Linked DNA regions of Candidatus Chlorohelix allophototropha. The protein of the gene in region 2 interacts with the protein of the main gene of each other region in a pairwise test. Links are inferred from orthologs where the notes say so. Each region holds a gene or a part of one and is shown on either strand. Other genes may lie near its edges.

Region 1 (7,271 bases), on a different replicon or contig from region 2:
CGATTATTGGGCAAAGCCCTTCAACTTTTCAGTATCAATTACCAAGTGGGTTAACCTTTCCCAGATACCTACCAACCACTTTATCGATTTATATTAACTCTTTTAGAGAACGTGAGCGCAGTTCAATTTTTGGTAATAGCCAATCTATTTCTGGTTGGCGTGATCCGCAACCTGTCACAACCTACCAGTATAACCCTCGAATTGAGCTATTTAATTGGGCGAAAAATTCATGGGTGGAAGTTAGTCAGGTTGGAGATAACCGTAACCGGATTGATTTGACCATGCCAGATTTAAACGATTATATTGACCGCAACTTAGGCACAATACGTCTTCGCCTTGCTTCCAATCAGGAAATTATAATTTTACAACAGTTAAATATAGGGGTTGAAGGTCAAAACTTCACCTAATAAAGATTTGCAATAAAGGTAGTAATATGCGCCATCTCTACTTTTTCAGCCGTGCCGTTTGGTTATTCGGTATAGTTTTCGTTTTCGTTTTCGGCGGCGTGGGAATCGTAACTGCCGCTCAGGGGGATAAAAGTCTAGCACAACCTAACCAGCAATTCGAATATAATGTGAAAATGACAGCTCGTTCAATGTTTGATGGAGCTTACAAATACGGGGATTGGCTTCCGATTGAGATTACTCTAGAAAATTTTGGGGCAGCTACCTCAGTTCAAATTGAAACGGTAGTTACCAATACCGTAAATAGCACAAATTTCCCCACTATTTTCAGACGACCGATTACTTTAGGAGAGCGTTCGGTCAAGAAATTCCACATTTATTTCCAGCCCTATGTAGCTAATAGCAACGTTTCCCGCTTTGTCAGTTATGAACAGCCAATCCAGCTAAAAACTGCCGATGGGGAACGCACACTTTTCGCGCAGAATGTACGCCTTCTACCGATTAGCCCTAAGGATTATTTGGTTGGTGTTATTAATAGTGACCCTAGTTTGGTAAGCTATATGAATAACATGAGAGTGGGAAAATTGAATTCTAGGGTCGATATAATTAACCTTAACCCGGCAGATTTCCCTGATCGGGCAGATGGCTGGCGTTCTTTTAATGCCTTGGTTTTGAGTGATACTAATAGCAGTGGTTTGAGCGCAGACCAACAAAATGCCTTAATGGATTGGGTAAACTCCGGTGGTCAGCTAATTTTGATGGGCGGGAATGGCTGGAATAAAGTCAGTAGCGGCTTTGATCCGAAATTATTGCCTATAGATGTGTATGATTACCAGAAAGTAGATAATCTTAACGCACTTTTGGCAGAAGAAAATGATAAACTCCCGCTATCCCAGCCTGTGACAATTGCGGTAGGTCAGGTATTGCAAGGCGCAAAGCCCTTAACCACTTTTACGCTTACCAATTCTAATTCAGGGTCAAGTGTGATTCCTTTAGTAGCAGCGCGTATTAGGGGAATGGGCAGGATTGTAGCTACTGCTATGGATTTAACAACCAACCCGTTGGCAGATTGGGCTGGAAGTTCCAAAGCTTGGCAGGATATTTTTAGTTTTAACAGTGGCATCTACTACCAGATTTATGATGATACTAATCCCCATCTCAAAAATAACTCCGATTTCTTTGGGTATGTAGGCAATATACCCGAAGTGCCGCTTCCTAATATAACTTCTTTCTTTATACTTTTTGGTATTTATTTATTGGTAGTTTGTCCGCTCAACTACCTTGTGTTAGTTCGACTGAAAAAACTTGTGTGGGCTTGGCTAACTTTGCCAATAACCGGCATAGTATTTTTTAGTATTGCGGTGTGGCTTAGCCTTAACCAGCCATCAGGTGATGTATTAATTAGTGAAATGAGTGTGATACAGGTTTCACCCGGACAGACAAATGCTCAGGTTCGCAGTTACGCTGCTCTTTTTTCGCCTAACGACAATCTGTATGAAGTTGATCCGGTACTTCCAGATAGCGCTGCGCCCCCTCTGCTTTTACCGCTAAACCGTAATATTGCTTTTCCCATAAGTGATCAGGACAATGTTCGTTACGTGGTAAGCGGTGATCAGCCCCGGGTTGAGCAACTCAATGTGCGTCAGTGGAGTGCGCAAGGAGTGAGTGTGGAGGCACTTGTACCTGCTCGTCAATATCAATTACAAAGTAATCTGTATTTTGTCGAGCAAAATGGCGAAATCCATATTAAAGGCGCGGTAACAAATACTATTGGTCAGCCAATAAGAGGAATTATGCTGGCGATGGGCGATCAGCTTCAAAAAGTAAAAGATATTGAACCCGGCGAAACTCTTGAGGTGGATTTCCCTTTACCGCCTGAAAATCAGTTAGTGACCTCATTTTGCACACAGGGGTTTGGAAACTTTACTGGATACAATAACACTTCCATTGGCGAAAAGATGCAAAACCTACTACAAGCTGATCACCAGAATGATAAGCTTTACCAGAACAGGGCAGCCTTCTTGCGTAAAATATATGAGATCGGAAGGTATAGCCTTACAAACCCTGTCAGAGGTTTTGATTTTATCGGTTGGGTAGATAATAACCCTGTTCCGCTAAATGTAGCAGGCGTGACTACTTTACCGCGCTCGAATCAAGTATTACTATCACGGCTGCCAGTTTCGGTGGAAAACCCGCTTGAACAAGGCAAAATCCTGATACCTTCCAGCTATATGTATCCTGAAAATTCTTATAATGATCAGGGTGCTCCTATCCCCACCAGTAAGATTGAACATTCCGATCAGATTTGTCTCTCACGCGGTACGGTGGTGAATAACTATCGGTTACCGGTTGATAATTTGAATTTCAAAACAACCCGGATGGTTTTGATTCTGAATTCTTTCACTGCGAATTCCAGTCGCACCCCCTTTTTACCGGATAAAGTAGAATTATTCGATTGGCAGCAAAATGATTGGGTAGTGCTGAATGGGCTGAAAAATAGCGCACCCGCTAGCAGCGGTTCAGGCACAACCCCGAACTCTGCTCTTCCGGTATTGCCCAATGAAATCGATAACCCGATGCGCTTTACTAATCCAAGTACCGGGCAAATCTCCTTGCGTTTTACCGCTCCTTCACCCTTATTACTGGTTCAATTCGGTATCAGGATAGAAGGCACGCGCATGTAAATACTAAAGGCTATATTCATAAGACAATTAGAGCCAAAAAAAACGGTTTGAGTTCAAAATGCCACTAAATTTGCGGGTGAGCCGGGAAGCTATATCAACTTAAGGTGCGAAGCAGTCTCCGCTATCTGGATAGCGTTTAGAGCCGAGCCTTTTCGGAGATTGTCCATACAACTCCAGAAAGCCATAGTGTTGTAAGTGCTATCCAGTTCCCGGATACGCCCAACCACTATTTCATCGGTATTGATACTTTGCCACGGCTGCGGGTACATATTTACACTTGGATCGTCTGATACCTTTACGCCGGGCGTATCCCCCATCACTTCGCGCATTTCATCGGGAGTAACTTTTTTCCCTAAATCGACTATTACCGATTGCGACATCCCTTGATAAAGTGGTACACGGATTGCCGTTACCGAAATGTTGAGGTCGGGCAAACGCCAAAAACGTTTTATTTCGCGGATTATGCGCGCTTCGCTACGGGTTAAGCCTGTATCCAGAAAATTCTCGGTTTCAGGCAATAGGTTAAAGGCTATTTGGTGGTGGTAGGTGTGCGGGATGACATTCTTCCCATCCAGTACGGTGCGTGCCTCGGTAGTTAGAAACTCAACTGCACTTTGTCCACTCTCCGAAACAGGCTCAAAGCTGTGTACTATCAGACGACGCAAGCTAGTCCATTGTCGCAAGGTGTTCAATGGTAGTAAAAGCTGGATAACGGCGGGACTGGGTGATGCTACCAGCCGTTTCTTTTTTAGTTGCTGAAGTTCTTCCCCATTGATTTCAGGAATTACCGAAAGAACTTTATCATCACCCCGAAATGCGCCACTCACGTCAATTACAAAACAACCGAAATCGCTTATATTGGGCGCAAAATGCTGAGCGGTTTCGGCATCTCCACAGAAAAAAGCTATATCTACCTCTCTAAAAGCGCGGGAGGTAATTTCCTGCACCTCAAAGTCTTTACCTGCGAAAAAGATGCGGCGACCTGGCACATATTGGGCTGGATTTGTCAGAAACTTTATGTTGTTTATAGGAAACCGCCGGGTTTGGAGGATTTTTATCAATTCCTGTCCGGTTAACTCGGTTGCTCCTACGATTGCAAGATTATAGCCTGCCATAATGCTACTTTTAGTTACTTCTTACTTTTTTGATAACCCTAAAAAACACCTTGCCTAGTTTACCCATGCCAATATGATTTGTCAAAAGACTTGTACAAGCTATCACCGGGCGATATAATCACTGGAATTATCAGACCAAAATGAAGAAAAGGTATTGGCTTTATGCTGGAAAATTGGGGTTGGGTAATCGAAGGGAAACTGGCGGGTAGCGCTCTTCCGGGTGGAAGCGGTAAAGAGGATGAAGACCTCCTATTTTTGCATCAACAGGGTATTCGTGCCATCGTTTCTTTGTCCCAAAAAAGCCCACGCCCCGATTTACTTCAAAAATACCAGATAATGCACAAGCATTTGCCACTTCCCGATTTTAGCGCGCCTACAGTTGAACAGATTGAAAAGCTCGTCCACTTTATTGAGAAACGAATACAGCGTCTAGAGCCTGTGCTGATTCATTGTCGCGCCGGTTATGGCAGAACCGGTACTATACTGGCTTGCTATTTGGTACATCGCGGTATGAGCGCCTCTCAAGCAATCGCGGAGATAAGGCGGATTCGTCCTGGTTCGATTGAAATCAAGGAGCAGGAGCGCGCGGTACAGGAATATGCGCGACGTTTGCATGTAATGCCCTTAGAGGGGACAAATTGGTAGCGGTGCAACTTGGTAGGATATAAGGTAGTTACTGCTACAGACGCAAGCCCTACAGCTACACTAATATGCTTACAATTATAAATATTCAAAATGCTTTTTAATGCTGCTATTTGCCAGCCCTACAATACACATACACTACCTTTGCACTTTAGCATTTTAAGCTGATTTTGAAAGGACTCACTACACTAGGCAGTAGTTTACCATTTCAAAACCATAGCAATAGTAGAAAGTGCAAGCATAGTGATAACTAAAAGCGAGTTAAGATAATGAGCCAGACTTACGAGCAGAATCCATTAATTCAGGTCTCCCGCAAGGGCGAATCTACTTCAAACCGCCTTGACAAACCATTGATGTGCAGTCGCTGTGGTCTTTGCTATTCAAACCGCCGCGAACAATTGGTGGATGCTTGTGTCTTTGTAGGGAATCGCTACGAAGAAATTGAGCAGCGAGTACATGGTCGGGGGCGACAACCCGGTTCTGATGAGGATATGTTTGGCATTTTCCAGCACATGTACGCTGCCCGCTTGAAACAGCCGATAGAAGGCGCACAGTGGACCGGCATTATGAGTACAGTGGCAAGTATGCTGCTGAAAAATAATATGGTGGACGGCGTAATCGTGGTAGATAATGTACCCGGCACTCGCTTTAAACCCCAGCCTAGAGTTGCTACCACCGTTGAAGAAATAATTGCGGCAAAAGGGAACAAGCCCTGCCTATCCCAAAACGTTTCCGCTATCGAAGAAGCCGAAAAGCGAGGGCTTAAACGAATTGCCTTTATCGGTAACGGTTGCCAAACGCATGCTGTGCGTTCTATTCAAGAGACTCTGCCCTTTGACAAAATCTACTTTCTGGGCTTGCCCTGTACCGATGTAGTGACTTATCAGAAGTGGAACAAGTTCCTTGATGTGGTATCGGAGTCACCTACTACGGTAGTTCACCTTGAGTTTATGCCGGATTATCGCGTCTGGATGAAGCATGAGGATGGACATATCGAGAAAATCGGCTTCTTCGAACTGGACTTGGACAAGATGGGTGCGGATATTTTCCCGGATAGTTGCCTGAGTTGCTTTGACTACGCCAATGCTCTTTCGGATATAACGATAGGTTATTTGGGCGCAACGATGCCCTTCCAATGGATCACTGTTCGTACTAAGGTTGGCGAAGAGCTATTCGAAATGCTGCGTCCGCACTTGGAATTTACGCCGTTGGTTGAAAAGGGCGATTACCATCGTGCCGTCCAACTTTCGGTAGATATGCTAAATAAGCCACCCCGCAAATTGCCGAAATGGGGCGCAAAACTTCTTACCTTCGTGGTAAGGCATCGCGGTTTGAAGGGCATCAATTTTGCCCGCGGTACTCTCACTATGAAGTGGGCGCGCAACCTTGATCATATTCGCAAGAATTTCTCGGAACACGAAGACAAACTTGTGCCTGAATTTGCGAAGCGCGTTCTCAAGCGATACGGCATGTAAATTTCTGTTCTAGAAAAACCCTCGTTTGGTTTAACCGGACGAGGGTTTTTTTGTATGCTTGACGCTAAAAGGCATATCCTGTAAACTGGTATATACATCTATACAATACCCTCGATTCACATTCAGAGGTAAGCATGCAAGGTAAATACATAGAAGAATCCGCACGTGATAGCGATAATCTAGCAACAGAAGGGCGCAATCAGGAAAGCTCTAATCTCGACACCTTGAGCGCACTTGAAATAGTGCAAATAATTAATAATCAAGACGCCTTGGTGGCTCAGGCTATTAAGTTGGGAATACCCTCAATTGCCCGTGCGGTAGAAGAAATTGTAGAACGTTTCAAAAAGGGTGGTAGGCTGATTTATATCGGAGCGGGAACTAGCGGTAGACTTGGCGTGTTGGATGCGTCCGAGTGCCCACCTACTTTTAATACTCCGCCATCAATGGTTATCGGCATTATCGCTGGTGGAGAGATTGCCCTAACCAGTGCGGTGGAAGAAGCCGAAGACAATGCCGAGCTGGGTAAACAGGATTTGATTAAGGTTCAGCTAAACGCGAACGATGCGGTGGTGGGAATTACTGCCAGTGGGCGTACCCCCTACGTTTTGGGTGCGCTAGAATACGCCCGTAGTTGTGGCGCATTCACTATCGGGCTAGCCTGCAATAAATCCACCCCTTTGGAAGCGTTAGCACAAATCAATATTGCGCCTGTTACGGGTCCCGAAGTAGTTTCCGGTTCAACCCGTCTTAAAGCCGGAACAGCCCAGAAAATGGTGCTGAATATGCTGTCAACTGCGGCTATGACATTAATGGGCAAAACCTACGGCAATTTGATGGTAGATGTACGTGTCAGCAATGCCAAACTCCGGCGCAGGGCGGTGCGGATAGTAATTGATTGCACCGGGTTACCAGAAGTAGAAGCTACCACTTTGCTGGAGCGTTGTAATGGAG
Region 2 (7,190 bases):
ATTTAAGAGCATAGTTTTGACCAACGGCACCGGTGGTGCGCCATATGCCAATAATTGATCATGGAATTCGCGCAGACTAAACGCCTCGCCTTTTTCCTTTTTGTAATCCTCGCGCAACTTCAAAATCAGCAATTTACCCAAAGTATAATTGAGGTATCCCGGATCAAATGTGCCACGACGGGCTTCGCTGGCGGCAGGGGTTTCTTCCATATAGGCATTTTCCATGAAAAAGCGGGTGGCTTCCTCCACGCCCATGCCCTGTGTGTGCATCATGATAGACACTATATAGCGGCAATTACGCAGTAGGGCTTCAGAAAGCTGCGCCATATGGTAACGTGGGTCATTTGTCCCGTAGCCTTCCTCTATCATCATTTGCTCGGTGTAATGCGCCCAACCCTCTACAAAAGAATAGCTGTAACTGGCAGACCATAACAATCGCCGCAATCTATTATTCAATAATTTGAAATGCATGTAATGCAAATAATGACCGGGATAGGCTTCATGGATGCTGACATCCTGTAGGGTAAAATAATCAAATTTGGTTAGCCATTCCTCTTTTTGTTGCTCAGTCCAGTGAGATTCTACCGGAGTGATATAGTAATAAGATTGGGTAGCGATTTCCTCAAATGCACCGGGAGTATCCATGAATGCGAAAGCCCAGCGCATAAAAGGAGGAGTTTCAGCCACTATACAACGGACTTCGCTTGGAACACTTATAATATTGTGTTCGATTAGAAATTGACGCACTTCTTCCAACTTGGCGGTGGTATCGGCTATCAGGCTCTCAGGTGTGGGATGATGGCTCGCCATTTTTGCCATCGCTTCCTGAACCGTAAGATCAGGTGCAAATTTTTGGCAAGCACTCCTTAGCAACTCCTGATTCACGCGCAGGTTTCGCTGCCCCACCTCAAGCAGTTCATCGAGAGGAAGCCCAACCATTTCACCAAAGAAAAGCATTCTACGATAGCGTTCTGCGCCTATAGCAAAGTTATTATGAGAAAGCGGCAGACGCTTTTCTAGACCATCTATGTAGTTGTTTATCGCTTCAATGGCTTTCTGACAAGTGGCGGTGTACTGTGCGGTTAACGTGGCGTTGTTCAACTCCACAAACTGCGTGGTTACATCACCTTCAAGATAGGTGATAATGCCTTTGAACATTTCCAATGCAGTTTCCAATGCCGGGCGGGATAGTGACATCTCAAGGTTTTCGAGTCCCTGCCCTAACGCTTTCGGAAGCTTTTCTAGATGCCGGATGACCATTTCGAGGCGATGTTCCAGCGGAGCATAATCCCGTTTTATGTACACGCTGACATCGGTTAATCCCCCGTAATACAAGGGGCTGATTTCGTGTTCACGCATTTCTTCTAGCGAGAACAATTCTTTGTCAATACAGTGCAATAGGAGTTCGTAATCGAACTTACTTTCTTTATCATCCAGCGAAATGCCGATTATGCGTACACGCTCCCTGAATTCTTTTAATTGCAACATACGATTTCGGAAAGTAGTGGCGCTGGTATCGGGCAGTCGCCCATCGTATTCATGTAACCCGCAAGCGGTGCCAACTATGGGGAATGTTTCTAGCAAATCTTTGATATAAATATCTATAAGCGTTTCAAGAGTTTCGTTATCAGTTGTTACAGTCACTTTTTCTTTCCTTCCAGAATGTTTTGGCATAAGGGGAACAGTTACATTTCTAACTGCACCAGCTTGAAACTTTCGCCGAACTCAAAAGATTGTTCTTTGGCGGCATCCTGAGCGCGTTTTGTCATCCGTTCCATGAAAGCCGGATTGTCCATACTGAATTGGCTAGGATGCTTGCGCATTGCCTCAAATTTCAATTCAAGTGTATCGCTTATGTCGCTTACATAATCGGGGTCATCTGTACCGAACAATAGCAGCCGTTTGGTGCGGTGTACACTTAGCCCTTCCTTGCGAAGATGCTCCGGGTAGCTGTGCGGCATCATTGCGGCGGGAAAAGCCGCATCAAGTGTTGCTTGACCGCAAGCGCGATGATCGGGATGCATACGATAGAGGCGCGTTAACGGATCCCATGTAAAAATTACTTCCGGTTTGAAGCGGCGAATCTCGCGTACTATCAATCCTCGCAATTCAAGATTATTGACAACCTCACCATCACTCAAGCGCAGGAAGGTACAACCCGCCACCCCAAGTATTTTTGCTGCTTCAAGTTGTTCCTGTTCGCGAATCTGGCGTAATTCAGCTAGATCGGCTTCTGGGTCTTCAGAGCCTTTGTCACCACTGGTCAACATCAGATAGTGGATTTCACAACCCGCCCGTGTCCATTTTGCAACTGTACCGGCGCAACCAAACTCAGCATCATCAGGGTGTGCGCCAACTACCAAGGCGCTATGCGGAATTTCTATATTCATTCTTGAAATAAATCCCTCCTATAATTCAAAAAGCCGCAACCAGCTTGCTGGCATGCGGCTTTTTTTATACTGCCGAGGCAGTTAGTGGGGCATCGCAGGCGATCTAGCGAACCAGACCTCCGGCGATGCCCTTACGGTTATCAATCATGGGCATCACCTCCTTTTACTTCTAACAAGCTATATGAGATTTTGGTTAAAGCTTGTCAAAAGCATAATAGCATTCTGAAGATATAAAGTCAATAGGTAAGCAAGCAAAAAAAGAGAGTACATTAGCGTGCACTCTCTCGATGCTGATTCGACTACCTATGGATTAAATGGTCTCACCTACTTTTTCCTCGATTTCATCCTTAATGGAGTCTTCCGCCGCTTTTGCTTTGTGCAAGGTGTTGGGAAGCACCAGATCGGTAAACAGGATACCGCTCAGATGGTCAATTTCATGTTGGAAAACCACCGCTGTAAAGTCACTGGCTTTAATTTTTACCGGCTTACCGAATACATCTTGCCCTCTGACGGTTATATCTTTGAAGCGTTTAACTTCACCATACCAACCCGGTACGCTCAAGCAGCCTTCTTCGCCCAACTGCTCGCCCTCGCATTTTACAATCTCAGGGTTAACTACAACCGCTTTAAATCCCGGACTTCCTTCATAATCCATATCTTCCGGAACATCCACCACTATCAGCTTGATCAATTCGCCGACCTGTGGCGCACTGATGCCAACCCCATTAGATTGCTGCATCGTCTGAATCAAATTTGTCGCTAACTGACGCAATCCTTTATCAAACTTGACGACTTTCTGAGATTTAAGCCGTAGGCGTGGGTTATCATCAGTTAGAATTTTCAATATTGCCATTAACTTACTCCGACTTTTATCAATAAATGGGTTTTGCGATCCCTTTTATAAATTTGAATAATATCCTCTACTGAAATTATATTACAGCATATTTTGTGGGTCAACGTCTAAAGTCCAACCATGTACAAGTTGGGGGCGCAGGCGCATTATAACATGTCGCATAGCTAGTTCAGCCTCGTCCGGTGGAAAGCTTTCGGGACGGTGGATACGCAAAACAAATTGATAGCGATACAAACCCTTATACTTTCGCTGGAAAGAGGGGGCAGGTCCTACCATGCTCCAACTTTCGGGTGGGATATCCAGTTCGTTAAATTGGAATTTCAAATCGGAGGCTACTCGCTTAATTTCAAGCTGGGCACGTTCTTCTTTAGGGTAGGCGTATACAAACTTGATGAGCTTGCAAAAGGGTGGGTATAATCTTTGCGCCCTGAACTCAAGGTCTTGTCGATAGAAAGAGATGTAATCATGCCGGCTGGCAGCCTGTATTGCATACTGATCTGGAGTATAGGTTTGGAGAATAGCGCGGGCAACTCCATTTGAACCGGCACGACGACCAGCCCTGCCCGCTACCTGAGTGAGAATTTGAAAGGTGCGTTCGGTTGCTCTGAAATCGGGCAAGTATAAGCCGGTATCGGAAGTTACTACGCCTACCAGCGAAACCAGCGGCAAGTCTAGCCCTTTGGCTATCATTTGCGTACCAACCAGAATATCCGCTTCGTGATTTGCCATTTTATCGTAAAGGGTTTGGTAACTATCCCTGCCACCTTCCCCAATGGTATCCTGATCCCAGCGCAAAACCCGCGCTTGGGGAAAGAGTTTTAAAACTTCTTCTTCCACCCGCTTTGTGCCTGTTCCGAAATATCGAATGCGCTGGCTATTACAGTTGGCGCAACGTACCGGATGGGGCGCATGTCGCCCACAGCGATGACAGATTAATATTTCAAGGTCGGCATGCCATACCAACGGTGTTTCGCAATCCGGGCATTGCTCGTTATAACCGCAATCTCGGCACATTACAACGGTGGCAGTTCCCCGCCGGTTCAAAAAAAGGATTGCCTGATGCTCTCGTTCCAAGGTTTGTTTGAGTTGCTGTCGCAGAACTCGGCTGAATATGCTGGTATTGCCCGACTTTAATTCTTGACGCAGATCTACAATCTGGATAGGGGGTAGTGGAAGTGTACCGACAGTTTTATCAAAGGATGTTTCGGTGGCTGACTGCGGCGCTGCAACTCGGTCGGGCAATTCCAGCAGCTTAAATTCACCCATTTGCGTTCGGAAATAGCTCTCAATGGCTGGGGTTGCGCTGCCAAGGATAACCTTTGCTCCGGTCAACCGTCCGATTTCACATGCCACCTCCCGCGCATTGTACAGCGGCATGCCGAGCCTACCCTCGGATTCGTCCTGCTTGTAGCTACCTTCATGCTCCTCATCTATAATTATCAGTCCGGGATTGACCAATGGGGCAAAAACTGCGCTGCGTGCCCCTATAACAATTTGCGCTTCACCTTCACGGGTGCGCCGCCACTCATCGTAAGCCTCACCGGGGTAAAGTTTGCTATGCTTAACCGCCACTTTACCGGGAAAGCGAGCAGCAAAGCGATCTACCGTCTGGGCAGTGAGCGCGATTTCAGGAACCAGTACGATTGCTTGTTTGCCCTCCCGCAAGGTTCGCGCGATAGCCCGTAGGTAGAGTTCGGTTTTTCCGCTGCCCGTTACTCCATGTAACAGGTAAGTTTTATAGCCGGGGGTTTGAAGACCATCCAGCAGTTCCCGCCATACTTGCGCTTGTCGGTAGGTGAGGATTGGGGGTTCTTCGGCGCGTTCTCGCTGTGGGCGATTCGCCAGCGGGTCACGTCTGACTTCTCGTTCCTCTACTTCTAGCAAACCCTTCTCAGCCATAGCTCGCAAAAAAGCTGGCTGTACTCCGGTTGCTTCGCAGATTTCGTCTGCTGGTAACAGGTAGTCCAGTTCTGCGGAAGTGTTAATATACTCCAGTACAGTTTTCTGCTTTTTAGCGCGTGCCAGTTTTTTTAGCAAGCTTTCGTCTTCCAGTGAAATCAGCGGAGATAGACGGGCAAACAGTTTTATTTGGGGTTTGATACCGGGGCGCGGTAAGAAGAAACCCCGCTTTACCAATTTATACTCTTCTAGGCACTTAACTGCTTTTTCAAAACCCGATTTTGCTCGTTTTGCGTTATACGCCTTCTGGGCATCGCTCAACAGTACTTCGCCTGTCTCTTCCTCCTCCTCGGGTTCAACGGTACGCTCGCCAAGCATCTGGCGCAATAACTCGACTAGGAAATACTCGTTCTGGTTTAGCCCAGTAGGTAATAGCCCCTCTCGAGCTTCGTTTGCCAGTATCAAAGTTGGTTTAGCGTATCTAGTAAAACCCGAAGGGAGCATTAAAACGGCGCACTCGTAAAGTCCTGCACAATAATATTCAGAGAGCCAGCGTGCCAGTTTTAGCTGGTAAGTAGCCAGTAGGGGGCGTTGATCTACGATTTCTAATAGGTCGCGGGTAGGAAAATCGGGTTGCTGTTCGCCCAAACTTAGCACGATGCCTTGTGCTTGACGTTTGCGAAGCGGAACCCACACCAGTTGCCCCGGCTGAATGAATTCCTCAAACTCTTTTGGCACACTATAGGTTAGCCCACTAAGGAGAGTACCTTGTGATTCAGCCGCTACCTCGGCATATAGGCGAGCTTTTTGTGGTTCCCCCGAATCGGCGGGAGGTAAAGGTAAGCTGGTTTCAGTCAATCTTTCAACCTGCATTGTCATTGGTTATGCTCCAGACCTCGATAAGTATTATAACATTCTGCTTATTTATCTGGAAAACTTGTTCTTAATAGCCATATGGTACCATGTCTATATAGCTAATATGGCTATTGACCTCACTTGTAAGCTCATCGACAATGGTAGTGTGAGTGAATATAAATCTGATGCTAGTTTGTCAGCGTAAATCCTCGATGAGTTGTCTCAGTAATTTAATGCAACAAGCAAGGCTAAGCCATGGAAAAGAAAGTACTGGTCATTGAAGATAGTCTGACACAGGCTATTGTACTTAAAAGGGAATTAGAGAAGCAGGGTTACATAGTTGTGTTAGCGTATGATGGGATGAAGGGACTTGAAGCAGTAGCAAGTTTTCATCCTGATGTAATCGTACTTGATCTGAACATACCGCGCATGGATGGTATTGAGGTATGTAAAAGGCTCAAACATCAAAGCCAAGTTGAATGGATTCGCACGATTCCAGTGTTGATGTTCAGCGCACAGACGCGCCTTTCAACAATGAATGAGGCATATAAAGCAGGTGCAGACCATTTTGTTACTAAGGATCGTGAAGGCGCAGGCTTTTTAAACCAATTGTTGGAAGCTACCTTCCGACGAATTGAACGCCGCAGGGCTACCTCAAAGCTATCATTAAAAGCATATATGTAGGATAAGAAACAAAAAAGGCAGCAATAGCGCTGCCTCCTTTTGTAATCAGGTTAAATGAAATTAGCTTTGCGCTGTTATATCTGAGACTTCTTCAAAGGTGTGTGCATTTTCACTTGGCTCGTAACTAACCCATTTGTTCGCCCAATTTTGGAGAGCATCTAATACTTGTTCCATTGAGCGACCTTTAGGGGTTAGCATATATTCGATTCGAACAGGCGATTCGGGATGAACAAGACGTTCCAACAAACCTTCTGCCTCTAGTTCGCGGAGTCGCTCGGTAAGAACCCGGTCGCTGACAGTACCCACGATTTTCAATAGTTCATTGAACCGCAAAGAACCATCCATTAAAGCCTTAATAATAAGTCCTGTCCAACGTTTTCCTAATATAGAAATAGCTTTTTCATATTTAGGGCATATGTGTACATGATCTATTGCATTTATTTTCTGAGTCATTGTATTACCACTGATTTACTACAGAACCTTTTATATAACCTACTTTATACAAGTAA

Evidence for each region.
Region 1: the proteins of def (region 2) and OZ401_RS04405 interact in binary tests that used the Escherichia coli proteins (3 or more experiments, as listed by UniProt). The link is inferred for Candidatus Chlorohelix allophototropha from one-to-one orthologs.

The regions. Positions count from the first base shown.
Region 1 is NZ_CP128399.1:1,038,481-1,045,751, reverse strand. Bases 2,191-4,982 are described here. They hold OZ401_RS04405 (aspartate-semialdehyde dehydrogenase), read right to left. Parts: upstream 4,204-4,982; coding sequence 3,178-4,203; downstream 2,191-3,177. Other genes in these bases: OZ401_RS04400 (dual specificity protein phosphatase 23), read left to right, coding at 4,366-4,848; OZ401_RS04410 (hypothetical protein), read left to right, coding at 2,191-3,088. Outside these bases: OZ401_RS04415 (hypothetical protein), read left to right, coding at 1-407; more of OZ401_RS04410, read left to right, coding at 434-2,190; OZ401_RS04395 (Coenzyme F420 hydrogenase/dehydrogenase, beta subunit C-terminal domain), read left to right, coding at 5,115-6,320; murQ (N-acetylmuramic acid 6-phosphate etherase), read left to right, coding at 6,455-7,271.
Region 2 is NZ_CP128400.1:1,263,073-1,270,262, forward strand. The notes cover bases 1,473-4,183. They hold def (peptide deformylase), read right to left. Parts: upstream 3,244-4,183; coding sequence 2,701-3,243; downstream 1,473-2,700. Other genes in these bases: OZ401_RS18035 (DUF885 domain-containing protein), read right to left, coding at 1,473-1,644; OZ401_RS18040 (PIG-L deacetylase family protein), read right to left, coding at 1,686-2,390; priA (replication restart helicase PriA), read right to left, coding at 3,325-4,183. Also shown: more of OZ401_RS18035, read right to left, coding at 1-1,472; more of priA, read right to left, coding at 4,184-6,021; OZ401_RS18055 (response regulator transcription factor), read left to right, coding at 6,253-6,681; OZ401_RS18060 (winged helix-turn-helix transcriptional regulator), read right to left, coding at 6,742-7,134. UniProt on the Escherichia coli protein: Removes the formyl group from the N-terminal Met of newly synthesized proteins. Requires at least a dipeptide for an efficient rate of reaction. N-terminal L-methionine is a prerequisite for activity but the enzyme has broad specificity at other positions.